DNA from 4 places in the Neobacillus sp. plas4 genome. Region 2 is predicted to be linked to each of the others. Evidence: riboswitches for the same ligand, from Rfam matches in the RefSeq annotation. Region 2 holds a riboswitch; each other region holds the start of a gene.

Region 1 (4,196 bases), 320 kb from region 2:
TATAGCGGGTTTCACAAAAATTCCAGTTATTAGACTGAAGTACCATGCAAAGGTTAAAATAAAAGAATACCAAAAATAGAAGGAGATTTTAAGATGACAACAACTAATTTACAGCAAGGGTATATCGGTACATATACAAAAGGAGACAGTAAGGGAATCTATCGTTTCACATTAAATAGTGCTGAAGGAAGAATTACAGATATTCAGGCTGTAGCAGCCCTTGAAAATCCGACATATCTATCCTTGTCCCATGATAAAAAACATTTATATTCTGTAGTTAAAGATGGTCCAGCTGGCGGTCTTGCTGCTTATTCGATAAGTGAAGACGGAGATCTTATGCCTATTAATCGTCAATTATCAGAGGGTTCTTCTCCTTGTCATGTAAGTATTGATAGTAATCAGCAGTTTGTATTCAGTGCAAATTATCATAAAGGAACAGTTGAATCATTTTTGCTTAATCCTGAAGATGGTTCGATACAGCCAGCTGCTTCTATAATGCAGCATGAAGGGTCTGGACCCGACCCAAGACAGGAAAAGCCACATGTGCATTATGCCGGGTTAACCCCTGATGAAAAGTATCTAGCTGCAGTGGATTTAGGGACTGATTCTCTTACCACATATGAAGTGGCAACAGATGGAAAGCTTACAAAAGCACATCTTCTTCCATTGAAGGCTGGTAGTGGACCTCGTCACCTAACTTTTCATCCAAATGGAATACTTGCGTATCTAATGACTGAATTTAGTTCAGAGGTAATTGTTTTACGCTATCATCCGGAAAATGGTCATTTTACAGAAGTACAATATATTTCTACTCTTCCCGAAGACTTTAATGAAAATAATCAAGGAAGTGCTATTCATATTTCGGCGGACGGACGCTTCGTTTATGCAGGAAATCGTGGTCACAATAGTATTGCTGTCTTTCATGTTGAAGAAACAGGCGAACTAAGTTTCTTAGAACACACTTCCACTGAAGGAGATTGGCCAAGGGATTTCGAAATTGACCCGAGCGGTAAATATATTGTTGCTTCAAATCAAGAATCCAGTAATTTAGTGCTGTTTGCAAGAGATGAAAATACTGGAAAATTAACTCTGCTTCAATCAGATATTACAGTGCCATACCCGGTTTGTGTTAAGTTTTTAGGAAATTAAACTTAACTTAAATAAAGGATGTGTCTTCGGTGGATTTCATTCATAGTCAGGAATCCTTAACGACAATACAGTGGATTTTACGTGCAATTGTTGCCTATTTCTTTTTAATTATTGTTGCAAAAGCGATGGGACAGCGTTCGATTGCAAAATTAAGATTAATTGATTTCGCTATGGCACTTTTAATCGGAAACATTATTGCCCACCCATTGTCTGATCCACATCATGGACTAAAAGGTTCTATTACGACAACAGTGGTATTGGTAGTTCTGTACATTGGCAGTGTGTATTCTATGTTAAAATGGCCGCGAATTAGAAACTTAATTACTCCTCCACCCATTACACTTATTAAAGATGGAGAGATTATTTCCAATGGGTTGAATAAAGCGAGAATTTCAATTGATATATTATTAGAAGAATTAAGGGAAAAAAAAGTAGAGGATGTTAAAAAAGTTGCATTAGCATTGTGGGAAGCTGATGGAAAAGTTTCTGTGTTTTTGGATCCAAAATATGAGGCCATTACTCCATCAACCTATAACTTGGATACCGAACCCTTTGATTTACCTAAAACGATTGTTAAAGAAGGCAGGATTAATTTTCAGGAATTGGCACAAATCAACAGGAAAGAGGATTGGCTTATTTCCACTCTGAAAAATCAGCACCAAACTAACCTTACCAATGTCTTGCTGGCAACCATCGACCGAAATAATATCTTAAAGGTTTTTTTATACAAATAGCTATTACTGAAAATATTAATTGACACTTCTGCTTTAGTGTAGTAAATTTTATAAAAAGTCAAAATATTATACTATACTTTCTTATCAAGAGAGGCTGAGGGAATGGCCCTATGAAGTCTCAGCAACCTTCAATGTTTTTTTCATTGAAAAGGTGCTAAGTCCATCAAGTTATTTGTAACTTGTGAGATAAGAAGAATGACCTATGCAAATATGCATCCAAAAGTCTTCTTCTTATAAGAAGGCTTTTTTTATTATTCATTTATAGGAGTGGTTGACTATGTATAAAATTGATACAAAGCTTGCGCAATTAGGAAATCGCAGTGAAACTGCAACAGGAACGGTTAATCCTCCCGTTTATTTCTCAACAGCCTACCGCCATGAAGGGATTGGGCAATCAAGCGGATTTGATTACTCACGTACGGGTAATCCTACTCGTCAGCTGCTTGAAAAGGCGATTGCCAACCTTGAAGGTGCAGACCAAGGCTTTGCATGCAGTTCGGGAATGGCAGCGATATTTACTATTCTCTCACTTTTCGAGTCTGGGGACGAATGGATTGTGAGTGAAGATTTATACGGAGGTACTTATCGTTTATTAGAACAAGGCTTTAAAAAATGGGGACTCCAGACGCAATATGTTAATACATGTAGTCCAGAAGAAATTGAGAGAAAGATTACCCCGCAAACAAAAGCGATCTTTCTTGAAACACCCACGAACCCACTCATGCAGCAGTCTGACATTGCTGCTGTTTCAAAAATAGCAAAAAAGCACGGAATTATTCTGATTGTTGATAACACATTCTATACACCGCTTCTTCAACAGCCAATCTTGCTTGGTGCTGATATTGTCATTCATAGTGCGACTAAATACTTAGGCGGCCATAATGATGTCCTTGCAGGTCTGATTGTTGCGAAAGGAAAAGAAATTTGTGAGGCATTGGCTTTTCATCATAATGGAGCGGGCGGAGTCCTTAGTCCTTTTGATTCCTGGCTGGTAATGCGCGGAATGAAAACTTTATCACTAAGAATGCAACGACATGAAAGCAATGCGAAGGCCATTGTTGAATACCTCTCAACCCATGATGGTATTACAGATGTGCTGTATCCAGGGAAAGGAGGAATGGTTTCCTTCCGCTTACAAGATGAAGCTTGGGTGAATCCATTCCTTCAAAGTCTTTCTCTCATTACATTTGCAGAAAGCCTTGGCGGCACAGAAAGCTTTATTACGTATCCAGCAACACAAACTCATGCGGATATTCCATTAGAAGTTCGAATTCAATCAGGTGTCTGTAATCGACTATTAAGATTTTCAGTGGGTCTTGAAGATCCAACAGACATCATTCAAGATCTTGAACAGGCATTAGCAAAATTAAAAGAAGGAGTGATTGGATAATGAGTTCTGAAAATTATAGTTTTGAAACAAAGCTCCTTCATAATCAGCATAAAGTTGACCCAGCCACTGGGGCAGTCAGTGTGCCAATCCAACATGCGTCTACATTCCATCAATTTGATTTAGATAATTACGGAAAATACGACTACGCTAGAAGTGGAAATCCAACACGAGAAGCGCTAGAGGTTGTAATCGCGGAATTAGAGGGCGGAACAAGAGGCTTTGCTTTCTCATCAGGAATGGCGGCTATTTCGACAGCCTTCCTCCTTCTGTCTGCTGGAGATCATATTGTCATTACCGATGATGTGTATGGCGGTACCTATCGAATGGTCACCCAGGTACTAACTCGATTCGGGATTGAACATACATTTGTCGATATGACAGATCTTAATCAAGTAAAAAATGCAATCAAGCCTAACACCAAAGCATTTTATGTTGAAACACCATCAAATCCCTTATTAAAGGTTACAGATATTGCAGCCATTACAGCTATAGCAAAAGAGATAAATGCAATTACCTATGTAGATAACACGTTCTTAACCCCTGAGTACCAAAGACCTTTAGAGCTTGGGGCAGATGTAGTTCTTCACAGTGCAACGAAGTTTTTATCCGGTCATAGTGATGTGGTTGCAGGTCTTGCGGTAGTAAAAGATGAGGAATTGGGTAAGAAACTGTATTCTTTACAAAATTCCTTTGGTGCTATACTAGGAGTTCAGGATGCATGGCTGGTTCTTAGAGGAATCAAAACGCTCCATGTCAGACTTGAGCAATCACAAAAATCAGCTATCAAACTAGCAGAATTTTTAGAGACTCACCCTTTAATTGAAAAAGTTTATTATCCTGGTCTGGAAAATCATCCTCAGTACACCCTGCAAAAGAGTCAAGCGGGCGGTCCAGGGGCGGTTTTATCCTTTGAATTTATGGAT
Region 2 (4,196 bases):
ATCCTCTATATTTTGAATAATCGCTTCTTTTAATGAAGTTACTGTTTTTATTGTCATCGTCCTCTGCCTCCTATGTATGGAGGTTTTTGCTGTGAGCAAAAACCTCCATGAAAATTACCATCCTATGTTGTTTAATGGTACGAATGTTGGGATCATATTGCCTTTGTACTCTTGGTTAATAAATTCTGCTGTATCTTCAGATTGGTAAAGTTCTGCTATTCTCTTATATGTTTTGTTGTCTTTGTCTTTCCCTTGGACCGCAATGATATTAAGGTAAGGTGTTGCTGTTTCACTTTCATGGAAAACCGCATCTTCTAATGGGCTAAGACCTGCATCGTTCGCAATTCCATTATTGATTAAAGAAGCGGCAACGTCTGGCAATGCTCTTGGTGTTTGTGCTGGTACCATTGGGATAAATTCAATTTTTTTCGGGTTATCTTTAATTTGATTAAGATCACCATTTGCATCAAAATCTTTAGGTAATTTGATGAGCCCAGCTTCTTGAAGAAGTAGTAATGCACGGCCTTGATTGGACGCATCGTTTGGAAGGGCAATCTTTGCTCCATCCGGAATGTCTTTCACATCTTTGTATTTTTCAGAGTAAATTCCCATTGGTGCAAGAACAGTTGTCGCGATAGGCACTAGGTCCAGTTTGTGTTCTTTAATAAAAACATCAAAATAAGCAACGGTTTGGAATGAATTTAGATCCAGTTCGCCTTCGGCTAGAGCTGTATTCGGAGCAACGTAATCGGAGAATGGAACGATTTCGATATTGATTCCTTCTTTTTCAGCCTTTTTCGCTACAAAATCCCAAATACGTGTATCGGTTCCGCTAACTCCAAGTTTAACGGTTTTTGATTCTTTTCCTTCTGTTGATTTTTCAGCGCAGCCTGCGCCAATGATAACCAATGCAAGTACAATAATTGATAGTATAAGTTTTTTCATGTTGATTTCCTCCTAAGTTATCTTCGTCTGATTTTTTTTGCTGCTATATTTCCTAATGACTGCAGGCCTTGAACCATTACAATCAGAATTAATACGGTAATAATCATTGTGACGGTGTCAAAACGCTGGTAGCCATAAGTAATGGCTAAATCTCCAATCCCGCCGCCTCCGACAGCACCCGCCATCGCCGAGGCTCCTACTAAACCGATGGTGGCAATCGTAAGGGCTAAAACAAGTGAACTAAGTGCTTCAGGAATGAGAAATTTGAAAATGATTTGCCCTGGCGTTGCCCCCATTGCCTCTGCTGCTTCAATGACGCCTGGATCCACTTCTAACAATGAATTTTCTACCAATCTTGCAATATAGGGACCGCAATAGAATACAAGCGGGACTACTGCTGCCGCTGTTCCAATCGATGTACCGACAATCAGCCTTGTGACTGGAATCATCGCTACTAGTAAAATAATGAACGGTACAGAACGGAAAATATTTATGATTCCATTCAAGACGGTAAAGAACGGCAAATTTTGAAGCAGATGGCCTTTCCGTGTTACCACTAGTAAAATCCCCAGCGGCAAACCAAGAATAGTAGAGAACAAGAGCGAGAAGGCTACCATTTGAACGGTTTCAATTAAGGCTGAAATGATTTGCTCTGAATTAACTAGCATGTGCTGCCACTTCCTTTATGCTGATATTCTTCTGGTTGATATACGTTAACGCACGGATGACTTCTTTGTCAGAACCGATAAACTCAACAATTAGGTTTCCGAATGGAGTTCCTTGAAGTTCGGTAATATTGCCGAACAAGACATTGATATGAATATCAAACTGTTTAGCCAGTTCTGATAATAATGGCTGACCTGCCGTACTGCCGACAAAATTAATTCGGAAAACTCTCTGCATTCCATCGTGCTTTTGGATAATTTCCTTTATGGAATCAGGCAGCTGGTCATTCATGACCGTGCTGACAAAATTCTTTGCTGTCGGTGTTTTCGGTGCAGAAAAGACATCAAACACTGAGCCTTCTTCAATGATTTTCCCAGCTTCGATTACAGCAACTCGGTCACAGATTTCTCTAATCACTGCCATCTCGTGCGTAATAATTAAAATCGTAATGTTGTACTCTTTATTGACCTTCTTCAGCAACTGCAAGATTGAGCTGGTTGTTTGCGGATCAAGAGCAGAGGTTGCCTCATCACAGAGCAGGATCGATGGCTGAGTTGCCAATGCTCTGGCGATTCCGACACGCTGCTTTTGTCCTCCTGAAAGCTGGTCTGGATAATTGTCGGCTTTGTCAGCTAATCCAACAAATTCTAGTAATTCCTGAACGCGTTTTTTAATCGCCTCCTTAGGAAGTTTGGCTAGCGTGAGTGGCATTGCCACGTTTGCAAAAACTGTTTTTGAGTTTAATAGATTAAAATGCTGAAAGATCATCCCGATATTTTTCTTAATCACACGAACTTCTTTCACGGATAGAGAGGTGAGGTCATGACCATCAACAATAACCTTACCGGATGTGGGACGCTCTAATAGGTTTACACAGCGGATCAGAGAGCTTTTACCTGCACCGCTGAATCCGATCACTCCGAAAATCTCGCCCTTATTTATTTTCAAATCAATTCCATTCAACGCAGCAACCTGCTGGCCGCCACTTTCATAAACCTTTTGAAGATTTTGAAATTCGATCATGGTTTACCTCTCCTTTGTTAGAATATAAAAAACCCTCTTCTTGGAAATAAGAAGAGGGCATGCCAATGCAAAGCAAAGCTAGCAGCTCTTCTTATCTATCAAGTCACACTTGCTGGATTTGGCACAGTCACCATATAGGTTCCGCTGCCGAGGTGTCATAGGGCCAGTCCCTCAACCTCTCTTGATAAGAAAAATTATTATTCAGTTAAAAATAAAACCCTCTTCTAGAAATAGAAGAGGGCGAATTGATAAATTCATCAGGCCTCTTCTTATCTATCAAGTCATACTTGCTGGATTTGGCACAGTATCCAATTGGATCTGCTGCCGAGGTGTCATAGGGCCAGTCCCTCAACCTCTCTTGATAAGAAGGTGTTTCATAATATATTCGTTTTTTAATATGTGTATTAATTTACTCCTAATAGATATATATGTCAACTGTTTTATTAAAATAATTTTTATTTTTAGGTAAATTGATATTTTAAAATTTTAAAAAAGTATATGTTGATAGTTAGTTTTTATAAAACAAACAATGAAAGTATTTACCATTCGTAAAACTATAACTATAATAATCCTATTGACTACAGGTGTAACTGGGACGTGATTACATGCAAAAATATATGGGAGAATTGGCCCTTACGGTTACTGCGATCATATGGGGAAGTGGATTTGTTGCCAGTGCGATAGCTTTGGACCATTTTACCCCTTATCAAATTTTGGCGATAAGATTTATGATTGGTGCCATCATTTTAAGCGTGATCTTTCATAAAAGATTGAAAAATATTAATAAAGCCACCTTGATCCAAGGTGCTATTATTGGAGTCTTTTTATATGTAGCCTTCGCACTTCAAACCGTGGGACTTCAATATACGACTCCTTCCAAAAATGCCTTCTTAACGGCTGTGAATGTCGTGATTGTTCCGTTTATCGCATTTGTTATGTATAAGCGAAAAATCGATATGTATGAACTAATGGGCGCCGTTTTAGCAATGCTGGGTGTTGGGTTATTATCACTGAAGCTTTCCGCTGGGGTTAATATCGGGGATTTACTGACACTAGGCTGCGCTTTTGGATTTGCCTTTCATATATTCTATACGGCCAAATATGTAAAAGATTCGGATCCTGTCCTATTGACACTTATCCAAATGATTACCGCTGCAGCTATCGGAATCATTGTTGTTCTTTTCAAAGGAGAAACCTCTTTTGCTTTTCAAAAAGAAGGTGTATTCTCAATTGTATATCTCGGTGTCTTTTCCACAACGATTGCGTATTTATTACAAACTGTTGCACAGAAAATGATCACAGAAACGAAGGCTGCAATTATTCTTTCGACTGAATCCTTCTGGGGTATGGTATTTTCGGTTGCGATTTTAGATGAAGCGATGACGACAAAAATGGTGCTTGGTGCGATCCTCATACTTGTTGCCATCATCGTATCAGAAACAAAACTTCCTTTTTTAAAAAAAGAAAAAGAAATTACTTAACTATTAATGAAAAAGAGAGCGGAAAATCGCTCTCTTTCTAAAACTATCTTCTTTTTGCTAAACGCAGCACCCCATGAATGA
Region 3 (4,196 bases), 390 kb from region 2:
AATGATACAACGCTTGCTCTCTTGTTAATTTAGAAATTGGCGGCAATACACCGAATGCATCAGCTGTTAAAAAAACAATTGTATTTGGGTGACCTGCAATACTTGGCAGAATCACATTATCAATGGCATAAATTGGATAAGCAGCCCGTGTATTTTCGGTCAAAGACGAATCATCGTAATCTGCTATCCTAGTTACAGGATTAAGTACAACATTTTCAAGTACAGAGCCAAAATGGATGGCGTCGAAAATTTGTGGTTCTTTTTCCCTGGAAAGATTAATGGTTTTGGCATAACAGCCACCTTCAATATTAAAGACACCAGTGGATGACCACCCATGCTCATCATCGCCGATTAAACGGCGTTTTGGGTCTGCAGATAAAGTGGTTTTACCGGTACCAGAAAGACCGAAAAATAGTGCGACATCACCTTCTACACCAACATTTGCAGAACAATGCATCGAGAAAATATTATTTTCAGGTAACAGGTAGTTCATAATCGAAAAGATCGCCTTTTTTATTTCGCCTGCATATTCTGTTCCGCCAATTATTATTGTACGTTGTTCGAAAGAGATAATAATGAACGTTTCTGATTTGGTTCCGTCAATCATAGGATCAGCTTTGAAATTAGGAGCTGAAATGATTGTGAAACCTGGTGTGTGCGTCATCAATTCTTCATCACTAGGACGGATGAACAATTGATGAGCAAATAAATTATGCCAGGCATATTCATTAATAATTTGAATGGGCAGCTGAGTCTTTTTATCCGCACCGGCAAATCCTTTAAAAACAAATAACTCATTTTTTTGTTTAAGATAATCCAAAACTTTCTGAAGGAGACTGTTGAAAACATCCGCTGAAATCGGCTGATTTGAATGACCCCAATCAATTTTATCTTTAATTGATTCTTCTTGGACAATAAATTTGTCCTGTGGAGATCTGCCTGTATATTTACCAGTAGACACACTTATAGCACCAGTAGAGGTTAAAACGCCTTCATTCCTGGATAAGATTTTTTCAACTAATTGTGGTACAGACAATTGAATGTGTACATTACTTCCTTCCAACAATTGGCTTAAATCATTTGGGATATGAACAGAATTCATCTCAGGGAACCCTTCCTTTTCGTGTTTTTAATATTCAATATATTCGTAAATAGTATAACACAATGAAGTGAATAATCTATACTAATTGACGAAATTAGGTGCTAATAAACACAGGATTTTTAAGAGTGGTAAAAGTTTGTACCTATATCCTAATTTTACTAAATATTTCATTGACTTTATTCGTTAAGTTCAAGTAAGATGGTAATTTGAACGGATACTCTCTTATCCTGAGCTGGTGGAGGGACAGGCCCTATGAAACCCAGCAACCTGCTTCATGAGAAATGATCGTTATAGGCGATTCTATTCTCGGAGTGCGAAGGTGCTAATCTGACGCAAGGCTGCCGCCTTGAACGATAAGAGTGAAAGGCCCGAGACAACCTTTCCTCATGTGGTAAGGTTTTTTGTTTTGTATAAGACCTTTTATTAAAAGTGCTATTAATAAAAATCCTTTGTTTATTTCATACTAAGGGAATGAGTACCGTATCAATGTCATAGGTTCTAGAAGTATTCCTGTCACCTTCATAGAATCTTGATTTATCTCATAATAAGGAGGAAATCAGATGTCAAGAAACGCTCGTTTGTTCACTTCTGAATCAGTTACAGAGGGTCACCCGGATAAAATCTGTGATCAAATTTCTGATTCGATATTGGATGCAATTCTAGCAAAGGACGCAAATGCCCGAGTTGCTTGTGAAACTTCTGTAACAACTGGATTAGTCTTAGTTGCAGGTGAAATCACTACCTCTACTTACGTTGATATTCCAAAAATTGTTCGTGAAACGGTTAAAGGTATTGGGTATGATCGTGCTAAATATGGCTTTGACTCCGAAACATGTGCCGTTCTAACCTCCATTGGTGAGCAAAGTCCTGATATCGCCATGGGAGTTGACCAGGCACTTGAAGCACGTGAAGGTCTAATGTCTGATGAACAAATTGAGGCTATTGGTGCAGGGGACCAGGGATTAATGTTCGGATTTGCTTGTAATGAAACAAAGGAGCTTATGCCTCTTCCTATTTCTCTGGCACACAAGCTTGCACGCAAACTAACAGAGGTACGTAAGGATTCTGTACTTGATTACCTTCGTCCGGACGGTAAAACACAAGTAACGGTTGAATATGATGAAAACGATAAACCTGTTCGAATTGATACGATTGTCATTTCAACTCAGCATAATCCTGAAGTCACCTTAGAGCAAATCCAGCGAAACTTGAAGGAATATGTTATTAATCCAGTGGTTCCAAAAGAATTAATTGATGACAATACGAAGTATTTCATTAACCCAACTGGGCGATTCGTTATTGGCGGTCCTCAAGGAGATGCCGGCTTAACAGGACGGAAAATTATTGTAGATACTTACGGCGGTTATGCGCGTCATGGCGGCGGTGCATTCTCTGGTAAAGATCCAACTAAAGTTGACCGTTCTGCAGCATACGCGGCGCGTTATGTTGCTAAGAATATTGTAGCAGCAGGACTTGCGGATAAGGTTGAAGTTCAACTTGCTTATGCAATTGGGGTTGCAAGACCAGTTTCCATTTCTATCGATACTTTTGGTACTGGAACTGTGAGCGAAGACGTGTTAGTGAATCTTGTTGATAAAAACTTTGACCTTCGCCCAGCAGGAATCATTAAAATGTTAGACCTTCGTCGCCCCATCTACAAACAAACAGCTGCTTATGGCCATTTTGGCCGTACAGATGTGGATCTTCCCTGGGAGCGTACGGATAAAGCTGACACTTTACGTCAACAAGCTAATAGTTAGAAAAAGTATGGGAGTTGCATGTTATATGTAACTCCTTTTGTACGTTTAACGTCAAAGTTTAAGTCAAAGAAATTTAGTGAAAACTGATAGAATGCCGGAATTTTCCTACCTTTCACACTGCCATTTTTGAAAAAATAGTGGTAGGATAAGAAGGTATATTTTTAGTTAGCTATTTAGATTGGAGTAGGTGAGGTACATAATGTGTGGTTTTATTGGTTGTGTACACGACAAGGAACAAAACTATCGTGATGATCAAAAACAACTATTCAAAAATATGAACGATATAATAACCCATCGTGGACCCGATGATGATGGTTTCTTCTATGATGATCATGTTCAATTTGGTTTTCGCCGCTTAAGTATTATTGATATTGAATGCGGTCATCAGCCATTAACATATGAAAATGAGCGTTATTGGATCATTTTTAATGGTGAGATTTATAACTATGTAGAACTTCGTGAAGAATTACTCAAAGAAGGCTTAGAGTTCGCGACACACTCTGATACAGAGGTTATTATTGCGCTTTACAGCCATTTGAAAGAAAAAGCCGTAGAAAAACTACGGGGAATGTTTGCCTTTACGATTTGGGATAAACAAGAACAAACTTTATTTGGTGCCAGGGACCCATTCGGAATTAAACCGTACTTTTATTTCGTTGATGGAGAGAGGACTTTCTTTGCTTCAGAGAAAAAGAGTATTCTTTTAGCTCTCGAAAATGATGTCTTGGACTATGACTCCCTGCAGCACTATCTAACGTATCAATTTGTCCCGGAACCTAGCACGATGTCTAAGGGCATTCACAAGTTAGAACCAGGACATTATTATACGAAAAAGATTGGCTCTCCAATGGAAATTAAAAGGTATTGGAAAGCACATTTTAACCCTGTACAAAAATCAGAATCAGATTTTATCAAAGAAATACAAGATGTGTTAATTGATTCTGTAAAAATGCACATGAGAAGTGATGTGCCAGTAGGGTCGTTTCTTTCTGGCGGAATTGATTCTTCGATCATTGCATCGATTGCCAAACAATTTCACCCAGCGATTAAGACGTTTTCTGTTGGTTTCGAGCATCAGGGATTCAGTGAAATCGATGTAGCGAAAGAAACGGCAGATAAGCTTGGGGTAGAAAACATCAGCTATGTGATAACACCACAAGAATATATGAATGAACTCCCGAAAATTATTTGGCATATGGACGATCCACTTGCAGACCCAGCGGCTATCCCATTGTACTTTGTGGCTCGGGAGGCTAGAAAGCATGTTACGGTTGTTCTTTCAGGTGAAGGTGCAGATGAATTGTTCGGCGGCTACAATATTTATCGTGAACCGC
Region 4 (4,196 bases), 250 kb from region 2:
AACACCTTGATCTCAAGGTGTTTTTTTATGGGAAAAATTTGCACCTTCTATATTCTAAATCTGGGGGACACTAGAATAAACTTTAAAAAAGGGGCTCTTGGTATGACATTGAAACAGCAGAAGATTGACGTTACAGATCGAATCATTGGAAAAATGAAAAATGGAGAAATGGAATTATTCCTTGACAATACTTCCATTGGAAAGATACAACTTCCAGGGGATATGACGTTTCAGCTCGATCAACGATTTGAGGTAGAACAGCGAAAGATCTTTCAAAATGTGACAGTTACGGAGCAGCCTGACGCGAAATATACAGATTGTGATGATGGTGGATGGTGTTAAAGCCTTATCTTTAAGCAAACACCTATTATCAAAAAGATAATCGTGGTATAGTTAACTTGTTCACACGTTATTTACGTTTTCGAATATGTTAACAATAAACAAATAACTTTCTTTCATATAGGTGATGGATGATGAATGACTCGTATGGTGATAAAGTTCTGATTGTCGAAGGAAAATCAGATAAGAAAAAAGTAAAAAGTATCCTGAAGGAACCGATGGAGATCGTTTGCACAAATGGGACCATCAGTATGACGAAATTGGATGAATTAATTGATTCTCTTGAAGATAAAGATGTCTATATTCTCGTAGATGCCGATGATGCAGGTGAAAAACTGCGTAAACAACTGAAAAGGGAGTTTCCAAAAGCGGAACATCTTTATATTGACAGGATGTACCGTGAAGTTGCAACGGCACCCGTGTATCATCTGGCCACGGTCCTCCTAGGAGCAAATATCGATGTTCATTCTGAATTTTTAGAGATGGGATAAAAAATGAACGATTGGAACCTTGATGAGGTATCATCATTTATAAATCATCATTCATCCGGACTTATTTATTTCTATACGCCTTTGTGTGGTACTTGTCAGGTAGCATCGAGAATGCTCCAAGTTATTGAAAAAATGGTTGATGTGAATATAGGAAAAATGAATTTGAATTATTACCCCGAGCTAGCAGAAAAGTTTGAAATTGAAAGTGTTCCCTGCTTGCTATTTATTAAGGATGGAGAATTGGTTGAGATAATTTATGCCTTTCACTCTGTACCTTTTATATATGAAAAAATAAAACAATACTTTTACTAAAACAGATGTTAGCGCATCTGTTTTTTTGTGATTATTTGTCGATAGAATACCAAAGGATTTTTAGCTGGTTTACTTGAATTTAATAATGAATGGAAAGTAAATCGGAGTGATGACAAATGAACGAAATGATAGAGTTATTCCTTTCGGCTATAAAGGAACGTGGCCATGTTCTTAAACTTATTGAACACTTGGATGGTCTAAAAATAAAGCTAGTTTGCGAAGATCATGAGATATTTTTGATTTTTCATCGTGGAGAGGTTTCTGTCTTTGTTGACAATGGTGAGAAGCTCATAACACCTACCATTAGTGGTCAGAAGGAGTCCATTTTTTATCTGCTTCAGGGGAAGGAAACATTAAGAAATCTCATTAGAAATGGACAGCTCGTTGTTAATGCTCCATTTCGTATAGTTCTCCTCATCGAATCTATTTTTTACTTAACCAAACCAAAGGTTCAATTGTCTATTTCTTAAAAACTATTGACGGTATGTATTGATTTGGGGTAATATTTGTTTATAATATTCAAATAATTTTTTGCAATTTAATAGATTCTTATCCAGAGAGGCGGAGGGACTGGCCCTATGATGCCCGGCAACCGGTTAAACAACACGGTGCCAATTCCAGCAGAGTACGTCGCTCTGGTAGATAAGAAGAGAATCCCCTCTTCTTAAAGAGGGGATTCTTTGTTTGTTACTATATAAATATTGAGGAGTGTTTAGGCTATGTCAGAAAATCAAAAAAACTATCGTTTCGAAACCTTGAGTGTACATGGCGGATTGTCACCAGATCCAACAACAGGAGCACGCGCAGTTCCAATCTATCAAAATAATGCGTATCAATTTAAAAATACCGAGCATGCTGCGAATCTATTTGCGTTGAAAGAGCCTGGATACATATATACTCGAATCCATAACCCAACAACAACTGTTTTCGAGGAAAGGGTTGCGTTATTGGAAGGTGGAGTAGGAGCTCTTGCAGTAGCAAGTGGAATGGCGGCCATTACGCTGGCCATCTTAAATATTGCTGAAGCAGGAGATGAAATCGTATCAGCTTCTAATTTATATGGTGGAACTTACAACTTATTCGCAGTTACTCTTCCGAAGTATGGAATTAACGTAAAATTTGTAGATCCAGCAGATCCAGAAAATTTCCGTGCGGCTATCACAGATAAAACAAAAGCTGTGTTTGCAGAGACGATCGGTAATCCGTCTTTAAGAATTCTTGATATCGAAAAAGTAGCAGATATTGCCCATGAGGCAGGGGTTCCTTTGATTATCGATAACACATTCGCTACGCCTTACCTGTGCAGACCGATCGAATATGGTGCAGATATTGTTGTTCATTCGGCAACGAAATGGCTTTTAGGTAATGGAACAACAACAGGCGGGATTATTGTCGACGGAGGAAAGTTTGACTGGAATTCATCTAGGTTCCCTGGTTTTACTACTCCTGACTCAAGCTATCATGACCTTGTATATGCAGAAGCACTTGGTGCTGTCGCTTACATCATTAAAGCACGAGTACAGCTATTACGTGACCTAGGTCCTGCATTAAGCCCGCAAAATGCATTTCAATTCACCTTGGGACTTGAAACCCTTCATGTAAGAATGAAGGAACATATTGCAAATACGAAGGAAGTTGTTGAGTATTTAGTCAACCATCCTGCTGTAGAATGGGTATCTTATCCAGGACACCAATCTCATCCAGATCATGAATTGGCAAGCAAGTATCTTCCAAAGGGCGCAGGATCAATGATTGTATTCGGTATTAAAGGTGGAAGAGAAGCTGGAGCAAAATTAATTGATTCCATCACACTATTTGCCCATGTAGCGAATGTTGGAGATGCGAAAAGTCTAATTATTCATCCGGCAAGCACAACTCATCAACAGCTGGATGCAGAAGGTCTTAAAGCGGCTGGGGTTTCTGAGGATTTAATTCGTCTATCTATCGGTATCGAAAATGTGGAGGATTTAATTGAGGATCTGGAGTCTGCTATTGAAGCTGCAACAGGTGTATCCTCACTTAGAACAAAAGCATAATATATAATTCGAAATTTGTCGAAAATTTAGTTGACACTACTTTTTATCCATGCTAAGATTACTTTTGTACAAAAATAGTTACTTTAATCCATAAACGTATTAATTGAATATAGAATGCTATAGCTCTTATCAAGAGAGGTGGAGGGATGTGCCCGATGAAGCCCGGCAACCGTCAATATTAATTGAAATGGTGCCAATTCACACAAAGCGTAGGCTTTGGGAGATGGGAGAAAGGTTTTTATTTACGATGCCTTTCTGCCCGCTGCAGAAAGGCTTTTTAATTTTTCAATATAAGAATGTTTTTATGAATACAGTCAAACTCTATAACTAAGAAGTACGCGGTAATGGGATTAACGAACTGCAAAATATTTTATTGGATAAAAAGTAGGTGATGGAATGATTTCTATAAAAGATGTAGCTAAAATTTTCCCTTCGAAACATGGTCAGCTAAAAGCAGTTGATGATGTTACCTTAGAAATAAAAGAAGGAGAAATATTTGGCGTAATCGGATATAGTGGTGCAGGTAAAAGTACCTTAATTCGAATGCTTAATGGACTGGAGCTGCCGACACAGGGATCTGTTACCGTAGCTGGACGTGTTATATCAAAAATCAGCGGCCGTGAGCTTCGAAAGGCACGCCAAGAAATAAGTATGATCTTTCAGCATTTTAATTTACTTTGGTCTAGGACCGTTAGCGAGAATATTGCTTTTCCTTTAGAAATTGCTGGGGTAAAAGGTCCTGAAAGACAAAAACGAGTAAATGAACTCATTCAATTAGTGGGCCTTGAAGGAAGAGAAAATGCTTATCCATCTCAGCTAAGCGGGGGTCAAAAACAGCGTGTCGGCATTGCCAGGGCACTTGCGAATAATCCCAAAGTACTACTTTGTGATGAAGCGACATCGGCGTTGGACCCGCAAACTACCGATTCTATTTTGGAGTTGTTAGTGGATATTAATAATAGACTTGGATTAACCATTGTTTTAATCACCCATGAGATGCACGTCATTCGTAAAATCT

What was found. A riboswitch is a leader RNA that binds a small molecule or an ion and turns the genes downstream of it on or off. The one in region 2 is predicted to bind S-adenosylmethionine.
Region 1: it holds a riboswitch for S-adenosylmethionine, as region 2 does, so the genes downstream of both, AC2TFD_RS24600 (methionine biosynthesis PLP-dependent protein) here and AC2TFD_RS26155 (methionine ABC transporter ATP-binding protein) in region 2, are expected to answer to the same signal.
Region 3: it holds a riboswitch for S-adenosylmethionine, as region 2 does, so the genes downstream of both, metK (methionine adenosyltransferase) here and AC2TFD_RS26155 (methionine ABC transporter ATP-binding protein) in region 2, are expected to answer to the same signal.
Region 4: it holds a riboswitch for S-adenosylmethionine, as region 2 does, so the genes downstream of both, AC2TFD_RS24985 (O-acetylhomoserine aminocarboxypropyltransferase/cysteine synthase family protein) here and AC2TFD_RS26155 (methionine ABC transporter ATP-binding protein) in region 2, are expected to answer to the same signal.

What each region holds. Positions count from the first base shown of each region.
Region 1 is NZ_CM170152.1:4,859,659-4,863,854, forward strand. Features, by position in the region: gene AC2TFD_RS24590 (lactonase family protein) at 94-1,149, shown strand; gene AC2TFD_RS24595 (DUF421 domain-containing protein) at 1,179-1,883, shown strand; SAM riboswitch class I at 1,962-2,076, shown strand; gene AC2TFD_RS24600 (methionine biosynthesis PLP-dependent protein) at 2,161-3,273, shown strand; gene metC (cystathionine beta-lyase) at 3,273-4,196, shown strand, end outside.
Region 2 is NZ_CM170152.1:5,180,750-5,184,945, reverse strand. Features, by position in the region: gene AC2TFD_RS26170 (M20 family metallopeptidase) at 1-57, opposite strand, end outside; gene AC2TFD_RS26165 (MetQ/NlpA family ABC transporter substrate-binding protein) at 115-945, opposite strand; gene AC2TFD_RS26160 (methionine ABC transporter permease) at 963-1,613, opposite strand; gene AC2TFD_RS26155 (methionine ABC transporter ATP-binding protein) at 1,603-2,634, opposite strand; SAM riboswitch class I at 2,723-2,825, opposite strand; SAM riboswitch class I at 2,901-3,002, opposite strand; gene AC2TFD_RS26150 (DMT family transporter) at 3,240-4,115, shown strand; gene AC2TFD_RS26145 (hypothetical protein) at 4,159-4,196, opposite strand, start outside.
Region 3 is NZ_CM170152.1:4,788,862-4,793,057, reverse strand. Features, by position in the region: gene pckA (phosphoenolpyruvate carboxykinase (ATP)) at 1-1,102, opposite strand, end outside; SAM riboswitch class I at 1,322-1,462, shown strand; gene metK (methionine adenosyltransferase) at 1,663-2,862, shown strand; gene asnB (asparagine synthase (glutamine-hydrolyzing)) at 3,062-4,196, shown strand, end outside.
Region 4 is NZ_CM170152.1:4,928,672-4,932,867, reverse strand. Features, by position in the region: gene AC2TFD_RS25005 (YusG family protein) at 103-342, shown strand; gene AC2TFD_RS25000 (toprim domain-containing protein) at 474-830, shown strand; gene AC2TFD_RS24995 (thioredoxin family protein) at 834-1,142, shown strand; gene AC2TFD_RS24990 (hypothetical protein) at 1,259-1,612, shown strand; SAM riboswitch class I at 1,689-1,791, shown strand; gene AC2TFD_RS24985 (O-acetylhomoserine aminocarboxypropyltransferase/cysteine synthase family protein) at 1,862-3,178, shown strand; SAM riboswitch class I at 3,302-3,408, shown strand; gene AC2TFD_RS24980 (methionine ABC transporter ATP-binding protein) at 3,575-4,196, shown strand, end outside.